DNA from 4 places in the Phyllobacterium sp. CCNWLW183 genome. Region 1 is predicted to be linked to each of the others. Evidence: riboswitches for the same ligand, from Rfam matches in the RefSeq annotation. Region 1 holds a riboswitch; each other region holds the start of a gene.
The links. A riboswitch is a leader RNA that binds a small molecule or an ion and turns the genes downstream of it on or off. The one in region 1 is predicted to bind cobalamin.
Positions count from the first base shown of each region.

Region 2: another riboswitch for cobalamin. It lies ahead of V9K95_RS03130 (CbtB domain-containing protein); the one in region 1 lies ahead of nrdH (glutaredoxin-like protein NrdH).
Region 3: another riboswitch for cobalamin. It lies ahead of V9K95_RS10925 (ABC transporter ATP-binding protein); the one in region 1 lies ahead of nrdH (glutaredoxin-like protein NrdH).
Region 4: another riboswitch for cobalamin. It lies ahead of V9K95_RS05225 (aromatic ring-hydroxylating oxygenase subunit alpha); the one in region 1 lies ahead of nrdH (glutaredoxin-like protein NrdH).

Region 1 is NZ_JBBCBN010000007.1:118,547-123,328, forward strand. It holds gene nrdF (class 1b ribonucleoside-diphosphate reductase subunit beta) at 1-319, opposite strand, end outside; gene nrdE (class 1b ribonucleoside-diphosphate reductase subunit alpha) at 334-2,487, opposite strand; gene nrdI (class Ib ribonucleoside-diphosphate reductase assembly flavoprotein NrdI) at 2,457-2,870, opposite strand; gene nrdH (glutaredoxin-like protein NrdH) at 2,885-3,106, opposite strand; cobalamin riboswitch at 3,351-3,573, opposite strand; gene V9K95_RS16550 (MFS transporter) at 3,683-4,782, opposite strand, start outside.
Region 2 is NZ_JBBCBN010000001.1:662,098-666,879, reverse strand. It holds gene V9K95_RS03140 (isobutyryl-CoA dehydrogenase) at 1-120, opposite strand, end outside; gene V9K95_RS03135 (cobyric acid synthase) at 229-1,686, shown strand; cobalamin riboswitch at 1,747-1,979, shown strand; gene V9K95_RS03130 (CbtB domain-containing protein) at 2,029-2,208, shown strand; gene V9K95_RS03125 (CbtA family protein) at 2,334-3,059, shown strand; gene cobU (bifunctional adenosylcobinamide kinase/adenosylcobinamide-phosphate guanylyltransferase) at 3,059-3,583, shown strand; gene cobW (cobalamin biosynthesis protein CobW) at 3,588-4,640, shown strand; gene cobN (cobaltochelatase subunit CobN) at 4,652-4,782, shown strand, end outside.
Region 3 is NZ_JBBCBN010000004.1:119,086-123,867, forward strand. It holds gene V9K95_RS10915 (FecCD family ABC transporter permease) at 1-211, opposite strand, end outside; gene V9K95_RS10920 (ABC transporter substrate-binding protein) at 212-1,159, opposite strand; gene V9K95_RS10925 (ABC transporter ATP-binding protein) at 1,156-1,965, opposite strand; cobalamin riboswitch at 2,236-2,449, opposite strand; gene V9K95_RS10930 (transglutaminase family protein) at 2,993-4,782, shown strand, end outside.
Region 4 is NZ_JBBCBN010000001.1:1,092,100-1,096,881, reverse strand. It holds gene V9K95_RS05240 (mandelate racemase/muconate lactonizing enzyme family protein) at 1-134, shown strand, start outside; gene V9K95_RS05235 (SDR family oxidoreductase) at 218-952, shown strand; gene V9K95_RS05230 (L-fuconate dehydratase) at 961-2,238, shown strand; cobalamin riboswitch at 2,420-2,618, shown strand; gene V9K95_RS05225 (aromatic ring-hydroxylating oxygenase subunit alpha) at 2,730-3,971, shown strand; gene V9K95_RS05220 (hybrid-cluster NAD(P)-dependent oxidoreductase) at 3,977-4,782, shown strand, end outside.

The DNA.
Region 1 (4,782 bases):
TGAAGGAGATGTTGGAATAGACTGCTTCCTCATGGGGAGTGATCGAATCTTCCATGAGTTTTGGCGCGCCAATGCTGGTCTGGATTGTATCGAGCAGGGTCAGCCCCGTGAACACACGAATGGTAAGCTGCTGTTCCTCGGGTTTGAGTGCAGCCCAGGACGGAATATCATTCGACAGCGGCACCTTTTCCGGCAGCCAGAAATTTCCGGTAAGCCTGTTCCAGACCTCAAGGTCCTTGTCATCCTCAAGGCGGTTCCAGTTGATGGCGCGAACGGCTGCAGGAAGCTTTACAGCTTTATTCTTGATTTGAATGTTCATTGTTTCCCCGGAAATCAAAGCGTGCAGGATACGCAGCCCTGCACTTCCGTGCCGGACAGAGCCATTTGACGAAGACGGATATAGTAGATTGTCTTGATGCCTTTCTTCCAGGCATAGATCTGCGCCTTGTTGATATCGCGCGTGGTCGCGGTATCGCGGAAGAAGAGCGTCAGCGACAAGCCCTGATCGACATGCTGCGTTGCTGCAGCATAGGTATCGATGATCTTTTCCGGGCCAATCTCATAGGCGTCCTGATAGTAATCAAGATTATCATTGGTCAGAAACGCGGCCGGGTAGTAGACGCGGCCGATCTTGCCCTCCTTGCGGATTTCGATCTTCGACACGATCGGATGGATCGAGGAGGTTGAGTGATTGATGTAGGAAATGGAGCCCGTGGGCGGCACAGCCTGCAGGTTCTGATTGTAAAGACCGGATACCACCACAGCCTCTTTCAGTGCCAGCCAGTCGGCCTGTGTCGGGATCGCAATGCCAGCTGTTTCGAACAATTCGCGGACCCGCTCAGTTGCTGGCAGCCATTCCTGCGCCGTATACTTGTCGAAATATTCTCCAGATGCATATTTCGAGTTCTCGAAGCCCTTGAAGCTTTGGCCGCGTTCAACCGCTAGGCGATTGGATGCGCGAACGGCGTGATAGGTCACGGTGTAGAAATAGATATTGGTGAAATCGATACCTTCGTCAGAGCCGTAATAAATGCGTTCGCGGGCCAGGTAACCATGCAGATTCATCTGCCCAAGGCCGATGGCATGGCTGTCATCATTACCCTTTTCGATAGAAGGCACCGACGAGATATGGCTCATGTCCGAGACGGCGTTCAGCGCCCTGATGGCCGTTTCGATGGTTTTGCCAAAATCCATTGAATCCATTGCGGCGGCAATATTCAGCGAGCCGAGATTACAGGAGATATCCTTGCCCATATGGCTATAGGACAGATCGGCATTGTATTCGCTCGCCTCGCTGACCTGAAGGATTTCCGAGCACAGATTGCTCATGGTGATGCGCCCTGCAATCGGGTTGGCGCGGTTCACTGTGTCCTCGAACATGATGTAGGGATAGCCGCTTTCGAACTGGATTTCGGCCAAGACCTGAAAGAAGTCGCGAGCCTTGATTTTCTTTTTGCGGATACGCGAATCTGCGACCATTTCACGGTACTTTTCTGTCACCGAAATTTCCGTAAAGGCCACGCCGTAGACCCGCTCTACGTCATAGGGAGAGAACAGATACATATCCTCATTGTTCTTCGCCAATTCGAAAGTAATATCCGGCACGACAACGCCGAGCGACAGCGTCTTGATACGGATTTTCTCATCCGCATTTTCGCGCTTGGTATCGAGGAAACGCATTATGTCGGGATGATGTGCGTTCAGATAGACCGCACCTGCCCCCTGTCTTGCACCAAGCTGGTTGGCATAGGAAAAACTATCCTCCAAAAGCTTCATGACTGGAATGATGCCGGATGACTGATTTTCAATCTGCTTTATCGGCGCGCCCGCTTCACGGATATTGGTGAGCGACAACGCAACGCCTCCCCCGCGCTTGGAGAGCTGCAGGGCCGAGTTGATACCCCTCGCGATTGATTCCATATTGTCTTCAATTCGGAGCAGAAAGCAGGACACCAGCTCGCCGCGCTGTTTCTTTCCCGCATTGAGAAAAGTGGGAGTTGCAGGCTGGAAACGCCCGGAAATGATCTCGTCAACCATATCCCGCGCCAGGGTTTCATTTCCTTGCGCCAGCGTCAGCGCCACCATGCAGATGCGGTCCTCGTAACGCTCAAGATAGCGTTTTCCGTCAAAGGTCTTCAGCGTGTAGCTGGTGTAATATTTGAATGCGCCAAGAAATGTTGGAAACCTGAATTTCTTGGCATAGGCATGGTCAAACAGATCGCGCATGAAATTGAAGGAATATTGATCAAGCACCGCGCGCTCATAATAGCCTTCGGTTACCAGGTAATCGAGCTTCTCGCGCAAATTGTGAAAGAACACCGTATTCTGGTTCACATGCTGCAGAAAATACTGCTTCGCCGCCATACGATCCTGATCGAACTGGATGTTGCCCTCCTCATCATAAAGGTTCAGCATCGCGTTCAGCGCGTGGTAATCCAGCACTGGTTCGTTGGCTTTCACTGGTCGTTCGAGCGTGAGCGTGTCCAAAATCGTTCCAATCCATGTTTGACGTTTACGACATCCTGCTCCGTGCCGATCAGCTCGAACCTGTAAAGGTAAGGCACCTGGCATTTGGCAGAGATGATGTCGCCGGCAATCCCGAAGGTCGCTCCGAAGTTACTGTTACCCGCGGAAATCACGCCGCGGAGGTTTAAACGGTTTTCCGCCTGGTTGAGGAAGCGGATCACCTGTTTTGGAACGGCACCCTTGCCGCCATCGCCGCTATATGTTGGCACGATCAAAATATAGGGTGCGTTGATCTTCAGCTCCTCACGAGAGCTGATCGGTATCCGTTGTGAGGTGAAGCCCAGCTTGGAAACAAAACGGTGGGTATTCTCCGACCTGCTCGAAAAATAAACGATCCCACTCATGACACCCATCCCTGTCAGGCAAGGGTGCTAATCATATCCGGGCGGAAACCGGCCCAGTGTTTTTCGCCGGCGACAACCACAGGTACCTGGCGGTAGCCGAGGCTCTGAACCAGTTCGAGAGCATCCTGATCGTTGGAAATATCAATAACGTCATACTCCATACCCTGCCGGTCAAGAGCTCGGGTCGTGGCGGTACACTGGACACAGGCCGGCTTGCTGTAAACGACAATATTCATGACTTCCTCATTTGATTTTGGTCGTGATAACATGGTCTGGCAGCTCTGATTGCTGCCAGCTAGTTTGGTTTAAAACTGTATGACTTACTCAAGTGCCGCCCGATTTACGGCGGGTCACCCACAATCAATGCGCTGGATAGGTTTCTCATGCACTTCACCCTGTAGCTCGCTCGTGGAGGGGCAGGGAAGCGTTTTACACGGAAAATCCCCGTGCATTGGCGCGACCGCTCCGGCACCCCGCCGGTGGACTCATCAGATCAAGGCAGGTCTCCTGGCTCGCAGATCAACGCACTTATTCTTGCCTTCCCGGGGCCTAGAGCCCCAGTGACAGTATCGAACACGTGCTAGCCGCTTACAGTTGCGGGGGCAGCTCCGGCATCACAGTACCTTATTGGCACCACTCACCGTATTCCCGTCTTAGCTTCCCACTCTCGCGAATCGGAAGAACCTTGAACACTATATATAGTAGTGGATGTTAAAAATCCGTCAACAGCTAGATCAAACCAAAATTGAAACTATGCACAGCTGCCAATCAATTTGGCGCTGCGCACGAAAATGGAATGAGTGAGGAAGGGACTACACGTCCTGATTGTCGGTCTGACGATTCAAGCTGAGGGCTATAAGCGTGCACACAGCACCGGAGAGCAGATAGCCACCCGCAGCTATCAGGCCGAAATGGCTGGATAGCAGCAGCGCGACCAGCGGTGCGAAACCCGCCCCGAACAACCATGCCATATCGCTGGTCAATGCCGAGCCGGTATAGCGGAACTTCTTTGAGAACCGCGAGGCCACTGAGCCGGATGACTGGCCGAAGGACAGACCAAGCAAAATAAATCCGAGGATCATGAAGATCAGTTCGCCGATGTCGCCGCCATCAAGCAATTGAGGAGCAAATCCACTGAACACGGCAATGGCTATGGCGGTGCCGCCCAGCAGATTCCGGCGTCCGACGCGGTCGGCAATCGTGCCCGACGCAAACACGGTAATGACGCCCACAGCCGCTCCGAATGCTTCAATCAAAAGAAAGCGGGCCGGGCCCTGATCCGTAAACAGGAAGACCCAAGACAGTGGAAATACCGTTACCATATGAAAGAGCGCAAAACTCGCAAGCGGTGCAAAAGCACCAATGACCACGTGGCGACCTTCATGCTGTAATGTGTTGGCCACCGTCGTTGGCTGCAGTTCTCTGCTTTCATATAATTTTGCATATTGCGGCGTAACAACCATTCGCAACCGTGCAAACAGCGCCACCACATTAATAGCGAAAGCAACGAAAAACGGATAGCGCCAGCCCCAGCTCAGGAAGTCTTCTGCGGAAAGATTGGCAACGAAAAATGCGAACAGCCCGGCCGCAACCATAAGCCCCAAGGGAGCACCGAGTTGCGGTATCATCGCATACCAGCCACGGCGTTGCTTAGGTGCATTGAGCGCCAGAAGCGATGCGAGGCCATCCCACTCACCGCCTAGCGCAAGCCCCTGTCCTATCCGGAACAGTGCCAAAAGCGCTGCAGATGCCCAACCGACCTGGGCATAACCGGGTAGGAACGCCACCGCAACGGTCGAGCTACCAAGCAGGAACAGGGCAATCGTCAATTTTACGCCACGGCCATAAGTGCGATCGATCTGCATGAAGATAACCGTGCCGATCGGCCGCGCAAGAAAGGCCAGCGCAAAAA
Region 2 (4,782 bases), on a different contig from region 1:
CCAAGCGAGTGCCTTCGGTGCTACCCGATCAGCCGCAAAAGCGCGTGCCATATCCTGAATTGCCAGTTGATCATCATTGAGTTCAAATTGACCGGCCGCCGCATCAACGACTGCGTCCATTATAGTTCCTCCCGAATATTGCTGCCGCTCACTCTATCGGATGCGCGTAAGCGCGCAACGGCTTGCATGGGACTAGGAAGAGAAAGACATATCCGCTACTCAAAGCCCATGACACACGCAATCATGTTGCAAGGAACTGGCTCTGACGTTGGCAAATCCGTTTTGGTGGCGGGATTGTGCCGTCTGGCGCGCAATCGCGGTTTGAGGGTTTTTCCATTCAAGCCGCAAAACATGTCGAACAATGCTGCTGTTAGCGATGATGGTGGTGAGATTGGCCGGGCGCAATGGTTGCAAGCGCTGGCTTGTGGCGTGCCCTCGTCCGTTCACATGAATCCGGTATTGCTGAAGCCTCAGTCAGAAACGGGCAGCCAAATCATTGTCCAGGGTAAAGTTTGGGGACAGGCGAAGGGCAGGGATTATCAGCAATACAAGGCGGGATTGCTGAATGCGGTTATGGAGTCGTGGGATATCGTTCGTGCCGATGCGGACATAGTCATCGTTGAAGGAGCTGGATCGCCCGCAGAAATCAATCTGCGATCAGGGGACATCGCCAATATGGGCTTTGCCGTCAAAGCCAATGTGCCTGTGGTTCTGGTTGGCGATATTGATCGAGGCGGGGTGATAGCGTCGATTGTCGGCACGCACGCAATTCTTTCTCCTGAAGATCGGGATATGATTTCCGGTTATCTGATCAACAAGTTTCGCGGCGACATTTCGCTTTTCGATGACGGTTTGAAATCTATCACACAATTTACGGGCTGGCCGTCCTTCGGGGTTGTCCCTTGGTTGAAAGATGCCTCCCGTCTTCCGGCGGAAGACTCGGTTGTATTGGAACGGCTGGTCAAAGGTGATGGGCGGGCGTTGAAAATTGCCGTTCCAGTGCTTGATCGCATTGCCAATTTTGATGATTTCGATCCGCTGATAGCTGAACCGCAAGTCGAGGTCGTCATGATCAAAAGTGGCGAGCGAATCCCTGCAGATGCAGGTTTGGTCATTATTCCGGGCTCCAAATCCACCATTGGTGACCTTCAACGGTTCCGTGAAAATGGCTGGGACCGCGATCTTGATCTGCACAGGCGCAGAGGTGGTCATATTATCGGCATTTGTGGCGGCTTCCAGATGCTGGGTAAAACAGTATCTGACCCCCAAGGGATTGAAGGAAATATCAGGGAAATTAGAGGTCTTGGTTATCTCGATATTGATACAGTTATGGAGCCGGAGAAGACCGTGCGCAATGTCCAAGCCCATTCATTGCAGTTTGACATACCGTTGAAGGGCTATGAGATTCACCTTGGTCGAACGACTGGCCCCGATTGCATCCGGCCAGCCGTGAATATTGATGGCATAGCGGATGGTGCAATATCCGCTGACGGCAAAGTATTCGGTACCTATATGCACGGGCTTTTCAACGCGGACGCATTCCGGGCAGCACTTTTAAAGTCCATGGGAATATCTGCTGGCGTTCTCGATTATCACGCTGGTGTAGATGCGGCGCTCGACTCCATTGCAGCGCAATTGGAGTCAGTTCTGGATATCGAGGCATTGTTTGCGCTTAAACGTGTCTGACGGCGTAGGCAGCGATCAAGGTGTCGCAGATTCGTTTGACTTTTAGAGCGCTTGGTGAATAACGTTCAGCAGATGATTGGTTCCCGCATTGGCCAAAGGCCAGGGATCAAAAGGGAATGCGACGGTCGTACCCATTAGGGCGACCCCACCGCAGCCGACCCCGCGACTGTAGAGCGGTTAGGGTATATGCCATGCTGAACGCGAAAGCGGACGGCAGTCACTGGGAAACCGGGAAGGCGGCATTTATCTTGCGACCCGCGAGCCAGGAGACCTGCCAATCACAGGGTAATAGTGCCCAAAACCGAGGGGGATTTTCCCTTCTGGCCCTGCACGGAGGTTGTTATGGCTACTGTTCGTACTTCTAATACGATTTCTCTCCCACTCGCATCGCGTCTGACGACGGCTGTTGTGTCATTGCTTCTCGGCGTGTTCATTATTTATGGCGTCGGTCTTTCACATTCTGAAACGCTGCATGACACAGCACACGACACCCGCCATTCATATGGATTTCCTTGCCATTGAGTCTTTGAAAGCTGAAATGCTGATTCAGCTATCGACCCTTAAGCATTGAAATAATGATGGTTTGTTTGGTCCGGGGCCTTTGCAGGTGCCCGGCGTCTCGCTTTTGGAATTGGGGAGTCGACTCCATGTTGGTCAAATATTTGCTGGCTACAATCATAGCCGGTCTGTTTGCCGGAATAATTCTAACACCGGCCATGTATGTAAAAAATGTACCGCTCATATTGCATGCGGAAGAGTATGAAAGTGCGGGTGGCGGAGGTCATTCCCATGATACGCCTGCCTCTGCGAGCGAATCTGCACCTGCGGCGGTTACTCCGCACGAACATGCGGAAGAGGCGGGTCCCGAACTGCCATTTGGACGTCTCGGTAATACGTTGTTGATCAATCTGGTGGCTGGAGCAGGCTTTGCGTTGATCACTGGTGCTGCGGCGCTTTTCCTCGGTCGTCGCATTACCCTTCAGAACGGAATCTATTGGGGGCTTGCAGGATTTTTCATCTTCAATTTTGCACCGGCGTTCAGCCTTGCCCCTGAATTGCCTGCTATGCCTGCAGCCGATCTGGCCATGCGGCAGACCTGGTGGCTGATAACTGTCATTCTGACGGCGGGCGGCGTCTATCTGATCGTACTGCGTGAGCAGATTTGGGCTAAGCTTCTTGGTGTTGTATTGATTGTCGCTCCCCATATTTATGGCGCACCGGAAGCAGAAGATCTGACATCAGCGGTGCCTCCGACACTTGCCTCAGAGTTCGCCGTCTCAGCACTGGCAACCAATCTCTTCTTCTGGGTTGTACTTGGTACTGCACTGGGCTGGGCAATTCAGAATTATGCTTCATCGGAGCTTGAGCAGTAATGCAACCGCTGGAACGCGAAATTACCCTTATTCTTGGAGGCGCGCGTTCCGGCAAATCGTCCTTTGCCGAAGGTCTGATCGAATCATCCGGGTGGGATGCTATTTATCTTGCCACCGGCAGAGCGTGGGATGATGAAATGTCCGAGCGAATTGGGCATCATAGAGCGCGGCGCGGATCCCGATGGATTACAGTTGAAGAACCAATTGATCTGGCCGGAAAACTGGAAAGTCTTGCTGGTGTCGAAAAGGCAATCCTGGTCGATTGCCTTACACTGTGGCTGACCAATTTAATGATGGCCGAACGTGATATCGACGCCGAAATAACACGTCTGACAAACACACTGAGCCATCTCGCCGGTGCCATTGTTCTGGTTTCCAATGAGGTTGGTCTTGGAATAGTACCGGAAAACCGCATGGCACGTGAGTTTCGTGATCACGCAGGCCGATTGCATCAAGCCGTGGCTGCCGCTGCGGCAAAAGTCTATTTCGTGGCAGCAGGGCTGCCGCTCAAAATGAAGGGATAACAAAATGCAGGGTCACAAGATTCCGGCAACGGTCATCACTGGCTTTCTCGGTTCGGGCAAGACTACAATGATCCGAAATCTGCTCGAAAATGCCAATGGCAAGCGCATCGCGCTGATCATCAACGAATTTGGTGATCTTGGCGTTGACGGGAATTTGCTCAAAGGCTGCGGTATCGAAGCGTGCCGCGACGAAGATATGATCGAACTTAACAATGGCTGCATTTGCTGCACCGTGGCCGATGATTTCATTCCCACCATGACCAAGCTTCTGGATCGACCTGATCGCTTTGATCACATTGTCATTGAAACGTCCGGTCTTGCTCTTCCACAGCCGCTGGTTGCCGCTTTTAACTGGCCGGAAATCAAGACACAGGTAACCGTTGATGGCGTTGTTACCGTTATTGATGCTGCCGCCGTGTCGGAAGGCCGTTTTGCAGATGATCACGATAAGGTTGATGCTCAGCGCGAGCAGGACGAGTCACTTGATCACGACAGCCCGCTGGAAGAGCTGTTCGAGGATCAAATTCGCGCCGCCGATCTTATTGTTCTGAATAAGACCGATCTTATTGACGAAGCTCAACTTGCCGGGGTCAAGAGTGACGTGCAGAGCCGCTCATCGCGTTCACTTAACATGGTTTCGGCTAGCTTTGGCAAGCTTAGCAATCAACTCCTACTTGGACTTGGTATTGGCACCGAAGAGGATATTGCGAACCGCAAGTCCCATCACGAGATGGAACATGAGGCAGGCGAAGAGCACGATCACGATGAATTTGAAAGCTTTGTCGTTGGGCTTGGGCCGGTTGCAGAGCCCAAATCATTTGTTGAGAAGTTGAAGCATGTGATCGTCGATCATGATGTCCTGCGGCTCAAAGGTTTCGTTGATGTACCCGGCAAGCCTATGCGCCTGGTCATTCAAGCCGTCGGATCACGCATCGAGCATTATTTTGATCGTAGCTGGAATCCGGGCGAAGAACGCCAGACAAGGCTCGTTGTTATTGGCCTGCACGATATTGATTCAGCAGCCATTACATCAGCTGTTAATGCTGCTGCAGCTTGATCGGAAATTGAATGCATCTTCTGCTGGCTCAAAAAGGAACGATTGCTGAAGGCACCGAGGCAATTGATCTCGGCCAGACACCGGGAGATGTGCTGTTTCTTTCTGCTGCCGATACAGAACTTGCGAGCCTTGGTATGGCCCA
Region 3 (4,782 bases), on a different contig from region 1:
GAATGGCGCGGGGCAAACGCAGGTCGACAATAATTCTTTCTATGGGCACAGTCGTGGCCAGATCGCTGAGCCCTGCAAAATGCGCCAAGGCATTCAACACGTCGCCAAGCGCGATAAATGTTGAGCCATAGGCAATGGAAAGGAGCCCAAGCACGATGACCAGCACCGTGCTTACCGCTAAAGTCAGTTTTGTTCCCGCCGGAAAATGCACTCAGAATGCTTCCGGATGCATTGCCTTGGCAATCTTTTCGATGGCTTCGATATTCGCAGGACCCGGCGTAAGTTCCGCATAACGAAGGGCGACAAAGCGCTCGTTCTTTACTGCATCGGTTTCCTTCATCGCCGGATGGCTCTTCAGGAAATCGAGAAGCTTCTTATATCCAACATCATCCTGATAATCGAGCAGTACGAGAAACTGCGGATTGCGCGATGCAACAGTTTCCCAAGAGGTGGTGGCCCAGCTGGATTCCAGGTCATCCATGATGTTGACGCCGCCAGCTTCGCTGATCATCGCTGAAGGGATGGCGAACTTTCCAGCGGTGAATGGTTTGTCTTCACCGGAATCATAAAGGAACACGCGGGTACCGCTGTTGGTGCCGACCTTCTTTTTGATCTGTGCCAATTGGGTCTTCCAGCCGGAAATCAGTTTTTCAGCTTCTGCTTCCTTGCCGAAAATTTTGCCCAGCTTTTCGATGTCGCCATAGAGAAGTTCCATGGAAGCGGCAGGGCGGTTTTTATCGAGATGGACGCAGCTCTCGGTCAGTTCGAGGGTTTTGATTCCATAGGGCGCAAGTGTATCGGGGGTAACTTCGCCGCCGATGCGCATGCCGTAATTCCATCCGGCAAAGAAGAAATCAGGCTGCACGGCGATAATATTCTCGAGTGTCGGATTTTTTGGTGCAAGTTCCGGAATGGAACCCTGCTGCTTGATGAAGGCATCATCGAGCTTGTACCAGCCGGTGATTCCGGTCACGCCAACCATTGAAGATTGCAGGCCAAGCGCGAAAGCCATTTCGCTCATGTTAATATCATTGACGACAACGCGCTTGGGCGCTTCATCGAAACTTACGGTTTTGCCACAGCTGTCGACAGTTACTGGAAAGGCGAATGCCGGGGCCGATAGAATCGTAAAGGCCAAGGCGAAAAGGGATTTTTTCATAAAATACTCCGGGGGTGAGAATGGGCGTCATGGTTTGGTTCGGGTGCTTCAAACACCATAAGATCGCGTTGGCGGGATGGGTGCCTGAGGCGCAGCACATCAAGGTCAAATACATCGCTGACAATGCGCGGGGTTAGCGTTTCGTCGGGCGTGCCTGATGCTACAAGCTGAGCGCTGTGCATGACTGCTACATGGGTGGCAAAGGGCGCAACAAGCGGCAAATCATGCAGAACGGCAATGGTCGTGACATTAAGTCCGGCAACCAGCAGGAGCAGTTCGCTGCGCGCCTTTGGATCGAGGTGATTGGTCGGTTCATCAAGAAACAGGATGGCCGGTTGCTGGGCGAGGGCGCGCGCCAATTGCATGCGCTGCCGTTCGCCGCCTGACAATGAACCCAATGTACGACGGCGGAAATGGCTGATCCGCGCGCGCTCCATGGAATCTTCGACGATTTCCCGGTCGACCGTGCGCGTTAAGACGCCCAGATGGGGAATGCGGCCAAGAGATACATAATCCTCGACAAGAAGCTGTTGATCGGGGGCATCGGTCTGGCCGACAAAGGCAAATTGCCGGGCCCGCTCAAGCGGCGACATTGTACCGATAATTTTGCCGTTGAAGCTTATTCCGCCGGACGTCGGTGGCAGCAGCCCGGCCAGCATGCGCAGCAAGGTGGATTTTCCAGCGCCATTCGGCCCGATAATAGCGAGCCTTGCGCCACATCTTATGCCGACCGACGCAGCATCAACCAAAATATGGGTTCCGGTTTTATAGCTCACGGCTGTTGCATCAAGCTGTATATGGCTCACGGGCGCGCTCCCATGCCGTGGAAATATTCTGAGGACTTCGACATGGGTAAGAGATAGCGTAATGTTATAACAATCGTCAATGCCGATTGTTTGAGAGGGTAGATAATATGATGCTGGGTCGAAGTGACGATGCGCGAAACGTTCATACCTGCCAACTTTCAAGGGGAGGACAGAGAACGCAGACGATGAACCGGAAGCTATTCAAAGCATTCGGGTGCCGCTAATGCGGACAGAGGTCATCGCATCGCTCCCGGCACACCCCGTCCGGTTCGAATTTCAATTATGATGGCAGGTCTCCTGGCTCACGGGTCTTGGCAAAGCCTTACCTTCCCGATCTTGCGATCAGTGGCATCATCAGGCGTCGCTCACCGCTTACAGTTGCGGGGGCAGCCACGGTTTCGGTCCCTTTTGGGTACGCCTCACCGTGTTCCCTTTTCATCTCCAGCATTGTCTAGCCGGAGAAACCATCACGATGATTAGTAGTTGAACCGAAGTGAAAATGAAATGGGGTAAAAGAGATAGCACTTGGAAAAAATAGAAGAATGCTATGTTTCCCTCAGGAGTGAGAGGGAGGCTATCGCCCACCTCCCGTTTTCTGGTTTAATGAATGGAGATCCGGATAGTGAGTGTCCAGCTCGTCCGGGTCTTTTTCAATTCCAGGGTGATAATCAGCAGCTACCCTTTGTTGGCATTGAGTTTCTGCGTGGTTCGACGGGGCTCACCACGAGGAATGTGGTTTGATTGCACATTGGTCGATAACCTTGCAGGAAGTGACTTCCTGCAAATAATAACCTCCCTCATGGTGAGCTCCGTCGAACCACGCAGCAAGCCTAATGCAAATTATATTACCCCCTCTCTTGGATTTGGTTGTGTCGTCCATTTTGCCAGCCCGTTTAAGGTGCAGATTCAGTACGTGCTAAAATAAATGGCAGAATAAGTTTTTTAAGCGTGAACAAGCCGATGGAGTAGGCTAGGCTTCGCATGTAGCCTTTGGCGACATCGATGTTTTATTGAATTTTGGGGCGACATGGCAATTCACGCAGCAGTCTATCACCTGACTCACTATAAATATGATCGCCCCATCATGCTCGGGCCGCAGATCATCCGCCTTCAACCAGCTCCGCACTCGAGAACCAAAGTGCTGAGCCACTCGTTGAAGGTCAGTCCATCCAACCATTTCGTCAATTTGCAGCAGGACCCTTACGGTAATTTTCTGGCCCGTTTTGTCTTTCCTGAGCCCGTCACGGAGCTCAAGATCGAAGTCGATCTCATTGCCGATATGACCGTCTATAATCCGTTTGATTTCTTCGTCGAACCTGCCGGGGAAATCTGGCCATTCGCTTACCCCGAAGATATACGCGACGATCTTTCCATATATATGAAGCCGGAGCCGATTGGGCCGCTTCTGTCGGATTTTCTGGCAACGATTGATCGCTCAAGCACCAATACAGTCAATTTCGTCGTGGACCTTAATGCCCGCATCCAGCGCGAGATTGGTTATGTTATCCGCATGGAAACCGGTGTCCAAGAGCCGGAAACCACGTTGAATGTCCGTACAGGTTCGTGCCGTGATACCAGCTGGCTTCTCGTCCAGACCTTGCGTCATCTTGGCTTGGCGGCGCGTTTTGTTTCCGGCTACCTCATCCAGTTAAAGCCCGATCTGGTGGCGCTGGATGGGCCTGCCGGGACAACGACGGATTTTACTGATCTACATGCCTGGTGCGAGGTCTACTTGCCGGGTGCCGGTTGGATTGGCCTTGATCCGACATCGGGGTTGCTGACTGGCGAAAGTCATGTCCCGCTGGCCGCAACACCTCATTATCGCAATGCTGCACCGATTTCAGGCATGGCTGAACCGGCCAATGTCGAATTCGGTTTTGACATGCGGGTAACGCGCGTCTCGGAGCATCCACGCATTACCAAGCCATTTTCCGATGAATCGTGGGACGCGCTCGATGCGCTTGGCAACAAAGTCGATGCGCTGCTCAAGGAACGGGATGTTCGCCTGACCATGGGCGGCGAGCCGACATTCGTTTCAATTGACGATTTTGAATCCGGCGAATGGAACACCGATGCCGTTGGCCCAACCAAGCGGGCAAAAGCTGACAAGCTGATCCGGCGCTTGCGTGATCGTTTCGCGCCGGGCGGATTTCTGCATTACGGGCAGGGAAAATGGTATCCGGGGGAGAGCCTGCCGCGCTGGACGTTCTCACTCTATTGGCGAAAAGACGGCCAGCCCATCTGGGTCAATCCTGATCTTATCGCCGTGGAAAACAGCAAGGCGGATGTCAAACCGGAAGATGCGGGCAAACTGCTGGTGGAGATGGCTGGCGAATTGGGCGTTGAAGAAGATATGGTTGCCGCCGCCTATGAGGACCCCGCAGAATGGATCGTCAAAGAAGGCAATTTGCCGGAGAATGTTGATCCTTCAAACTCCATGCTGAAAGACCCGGAAGAGCGCAGCCGCATGGCGCGTGTTTTCGAACGGGGACTGACAGAGCCAACAGGATTTGTATTGCCGGTACAGCGCTGGAACAGCCAGGCTGCGCAAGGTCCGCGCTGGCGCAGTGAAAAATGGACTACGCGGCGCGGCAAGCTCTTTCTGGTTCCGGGCGACTCTCCTGTCGGTTACCGCCTGCCGCTGGGCGCTCTGCCACATGTGCCGCCTTCCGAGTTTCCCTTCATCGTGCCGGTTGACCCTTCCGTAGAGCGGGGTCCTTTGCCGGATTCGCCGGCATTAACCGGCATTGATGTGAGAGACGAGCCGCAAGCGGTTGCTTCGTTCACCGCCGCCGAAGGTAATGCCCAAGAGCGTGT
Region 4 (4,782 bases), on a different contig from region 1:
TGACCAAGACTCAAATGCGGATCGAGAATGGCTATGCTTTGGCACCGATGGAACCAGGTATCGGAATTGACTGGGACTGGGATGCCGTCAAAGCGCGCAGCGTGGAAGAGTTCACCACTGAAATTCGCGTTTGATGGCTGACTTAACGAGAAATGATTGCCCTGTTCAGGGCTGAAGTGCATGACTGGCATCATAAGATGCCCAATGGAGATATGAGATGACAGGCAAGCTTGAAGGCAAACGCGTTCTTATCACGGCAGCTGGACAAGGCATTGGTCGGGCTTCGGTGCTGGCTTTCGCACGCGAAGGTGCAATCGTGCATGCAACCGATATCAATCAGCAACTGCTCGATGCTTTGCCGAAGGAAGCCAATATCAAGCCGCGCAAGCTCGACGTGCTCAAGGCAGAAGAAGTGACGCAGGTCATTGGCGAAATCGGCGCTATCGATGTGCTGTTTAATTGCGCTGGTTTTGTCCATGGCGGTTCAATTCTCGATATGCCGGACGCCGATCTGGATTTTGCACTTGATCTCAATGTTCGCGCCATGATCCGCACGATCAGGGCGGTACTACCGGGTATGATCGAACGTAAGGACGGTGCTATCGTCAATATGTCTTCAGTCGCCAGTAGCGTGAAAGGTGTCCCGAACCGTTTTGCCTATGGCGTAACCAAGGCTGCCGTATTGGGAATAACCAAATCGGTAGCCGCGGATTATATTACGCAGGGTATTCGCTGCAATGCGATCTGCCCCGGCACGGTGGAAAGTCCTTCGCTTGAGCAACGCATGCGCGCTGGTGGCGACTATGATGCCACGCGGGCGGCATTTATCGCGCGCCAGCCCATGGGGCGTCTGGGCCTCCCGGAAGAAATCGCTGACCTTGCCGTCTATCTTGCTGGTGCTACCTACACCACGGGACAGGCCTACAATATTGATGGCGGCTGGACAGTTTAGGAAAGACCATGACCATCATCACTGATCTTCGCGTTTTCGATATCCGTTTCCCGACCTCGCAAAGTCTGGACGGATCGGATGCCATGAATCCTGACCCGGACTATTCGGCTGCCTATGTTGTGCTGGATACGGATGCAGGGCTTTCCGGCCACGGCCTTACCTTTACCATCGGGCGCGGCAATGAGATCTGCTGCCTTGCCATTGAGGCCATGAAACACCTTGTTATCGGCCTTGAACTTGATTGGATAAAGGAAAACCCGGGCAGATTCTGGCATTTTATCACCGGTGACAGCCAGTTACGCTGGATCGGCCCTGATAAGGGTGCAATGCATCTGGCCACGGGCGCGGTAGTGAACGCCGTTTGGGATTTGCTGGCCAAGGAAGCGAAGAAGCCTGTCTGGCAACTGGTCGGTGAAATGACGCCGGAAGAGATCGTCAAAATCGTGGACTTCCGCTATCTCACAGACGTGCTGACGCCTGAAGAGGCGCTGGAAATTCTGCGTAGAGCAGAGGTCGGTAAGAAAGAGCGTATTGAAACGCTAAAAGCAGATGGGTATCCCTGCTATACGACATCGGCAGGCTGGCTGGGCTATTCCGATGAAAAGCTCCGTCGCCTTTGTCAGGAGGCCGTGGATGCGGGCTTCAACCACATTAAGATGAAAGTCGGCCGCGATCTCGAAGATGATATCCGACGTCTTACCATCGCGCGTGAAGTGATCGGCCCTGACCGCATTCTCATGATCGATGCCAATCAGGTCTGGGAAGTGAATGAAGCCATTGATTGGGTGAACAAGCTTGCCTTCGTCAAGCCGTTCTTCATTGAAGAGCCAACGAGCCCCGACGACGTTGCGGGCCATCGCAAAATTCGGCAGGCTATCCATCCGGTGAAAGTCGCGACCGGTGAGATGTGTCAGAACCGCATCATGTTCAAACAGTTCATCGCCGAAGGCGCTATCGATGTCGTGCAGATCGATAGTTGCCGCATGGGTGGACTGAACGAAGTGCTGGCGGTGCTGCTTATCGCCGCAAAGTATGAGCTACCAGTCTGGCCGCATGCGGGCGGTGTTGGTCTGTGTGAATATGTCCAGCATCTGTCAATGATTGATTATATCGCCGTTTCAGGGACGAAAGAGGGCAGGGTTATCGAGTATGTCGATCATCTGCACGAGCATTTTGTTGATCCCTGCAACATTCAGGATGCGGCCTATATGCCACCCTCGCTGCCGGGCTTTTCAATTGAGATGAAACCGGAATCGATCAAGCAGTATTTGCATCACGGTCTTTAAAGCCTTTCCGCCCGGTAAATGAACCATCGCCGTCTCTGGTGATATTCATTGCTGACATGGAAAGGGTATTGTGCCGCCATTCTGACGTGCCGGAGTGGCGGCATTTTCTGTTTTTTCGGTCGTGTCGTCTTGTGTAAATGCGATGTCGTTTCCGCACCTATTCTTTTTATCATCCGGATGCTTTTATCAGGCTACTTGAGGTGCCGCTTTCTAGGGAAGGTGGAGAATTGGGAAGCCGGTTTAATCCCGGCGCTGCCCCCGCAACGGTAGTGGAGTGAAACGCGGCAAAATAGCCACTGGAGCATGGTTCCGGGAAGGCGCCGTGAGGCTCGCAAGAGCAACTCCAGAGCCCGGAAACCAGCCGCAAGCGATAACACCGACTGATCGCGGTGGGCGATCAAGGAGCATTGTTTTGTATGGGCAGCCATACGGACGGTCTTCTCCGTCACCACCAGTCAGTTCTTTCGCAAATGAGATGGCGAGGACACGACATGGACGCACATAGTGAACTACTCCGGAACCTGAAACACCGGAAACCTGGCTATGGCCTTGAGCAGGCTTTCTACAATGATCCGGAGTATTTCCGGTTGGATATGGAAAATATCTTCTACCGCGACTGGCTGTTTATCGGTCATGATTGCGAAGTGGCGCGACCGGGCAATTATTTTACCGTGCAGATTGGCGATTATCCGGTCGTTATCGTCCGGGACCGCGAGAAGAAAATACGCGCGTTTCATAACTCATGCCGCCATCGCGGGTCGCGCGTTTGTGCTTCTGAACGGGGCACCTCGGCGAAGCTTGTTTGCCCCTATCATCAGTGGACTTATGAACTGGATGGCCGTCTATTATTCGCGCGCCAGATGGGCGACGATTTCGATGCCAGCCAGCACAGCCTGAAGACGGTGCATTGCGAAAGCGTTGGCGGCTATATCTTCGTCTGCCTTGCGCCGATTGCGCCGGATTTTGCCGCTACGCGTGCCATGATCGATCCTTATCTTGCACCGCATCGCCTCAGCGAAACCAAAGTCGCCTTTCAAAGCTCGATCGTGGAGAAGGGTAATTGGAAGCTGGTGTGGGAAAACAACCGCGAATGCTACCATTGCGCCGCCAATCATCCGGAACTCTGTAAGACGTTTCCTGAAGCACCAAGCGTGACTGGCATACAAGGCTCAAAGGATGATCCGGAAATCGTGGCGCATTGGGACAAATGCGAAGCCGCAGGTCTTCCGAGCGTGTTCCGTATCGATGAAAATGGCCAGTACCGCGCAACACGCGTGCCGCTGCTTCACGAAGCCGAGAGCTATACCATGTCGGGCAAACGTGCTGTAGCGCGTCAGCTTAGCGATGATGTGAATGCACGGCAGATCGGTTCGCTATTGCTCTATCATTATCCGACGACGTGGAATCACATTCTGGGGGATCATGCCCTTTCTTTCCGCGTTCTCCCGCTTAGCCCGACCGAAACCCAGGTCACGACCAAGTGGCTGGTGCACAAGGACGCGGTGGAAGGCGTCGATTACACCATTGAGGAACTCACGCATGTCTGGCTCGAAACCAATGATCAGGACCGCCAGATCGTTGAAGAAAATGCTTTTGGCATTCGCTCTCCTGCCTATGAGCCGGGCCCTTATTCGGTAGAGCATGAAGGCGGTGTTCTGCAATTCCTTGAATGGTATTCCAACACGATGGAAACGCGCCTTTCCGGCGACAAGCGACTGAGCAAGGTAGCGTAGTGAATATGGGCATTCCTCAAAAGTACCCGCATCTCGATCAGATGCAGCCATGGAACGACCGGCTGCATCTGCTGGAGTGCCTGTCTGTCATTGAGGAAGCGCCCAATGTGAAGACATTCACATTTCGTTCCGACAATCAAAACTGGTTCCGGTATGAGCCCGGCCAGTTCATGACGTTTGAATTGGGTACGCAACCGGATGCGGTCCTGCGTACCTACACTCTCTCTTCCAGCCCCTCGCGGCCATTTACGATTGCAATCACGGTCAAAGCGCAGGATGGCAGCATCGGCACCCGCTGGATGCTGGACCACCTCACGCCGGGCGCGCGGCTGAAAGCATTTGGGCCGCTGGGTGACTTTTCGATCTCAAAACATCCCGGCGAAAAATATCTGTTTATTTCTGCCGGATCAGGCATCACGCCTATGATGTCAATGACGCGCTGGATGCAGGATTGTGCACCACAAAGCGATATTAGTTTTGTCAGTTGCGCACGCCGCCCGAGCGACATCATCTTTCGCAAGGAACTCGAATATCTGACCAGTTGCATGCCAAATCTCAAATTGTCCTTTCTGATCAAGGAACATGAAATGGGGCAGCTCTGGACGGGTATCAGAGGCAGGCTCGAAGCGCCGAAGCTTTCGCTATTGTCGCCCGACTTCAAGGAACGGACGGTTTTCTGCTGCGGTCCTGACGGATTCATGCGCGATGTTCGGGCCATGCTGGAAGAGTCCGGCTTCGATATGGCCAATTACCATCAGGAAAGCTTCGGTTCCGCCGCCGAACCTGTGCTTCCGGTAATGGACGATATTTC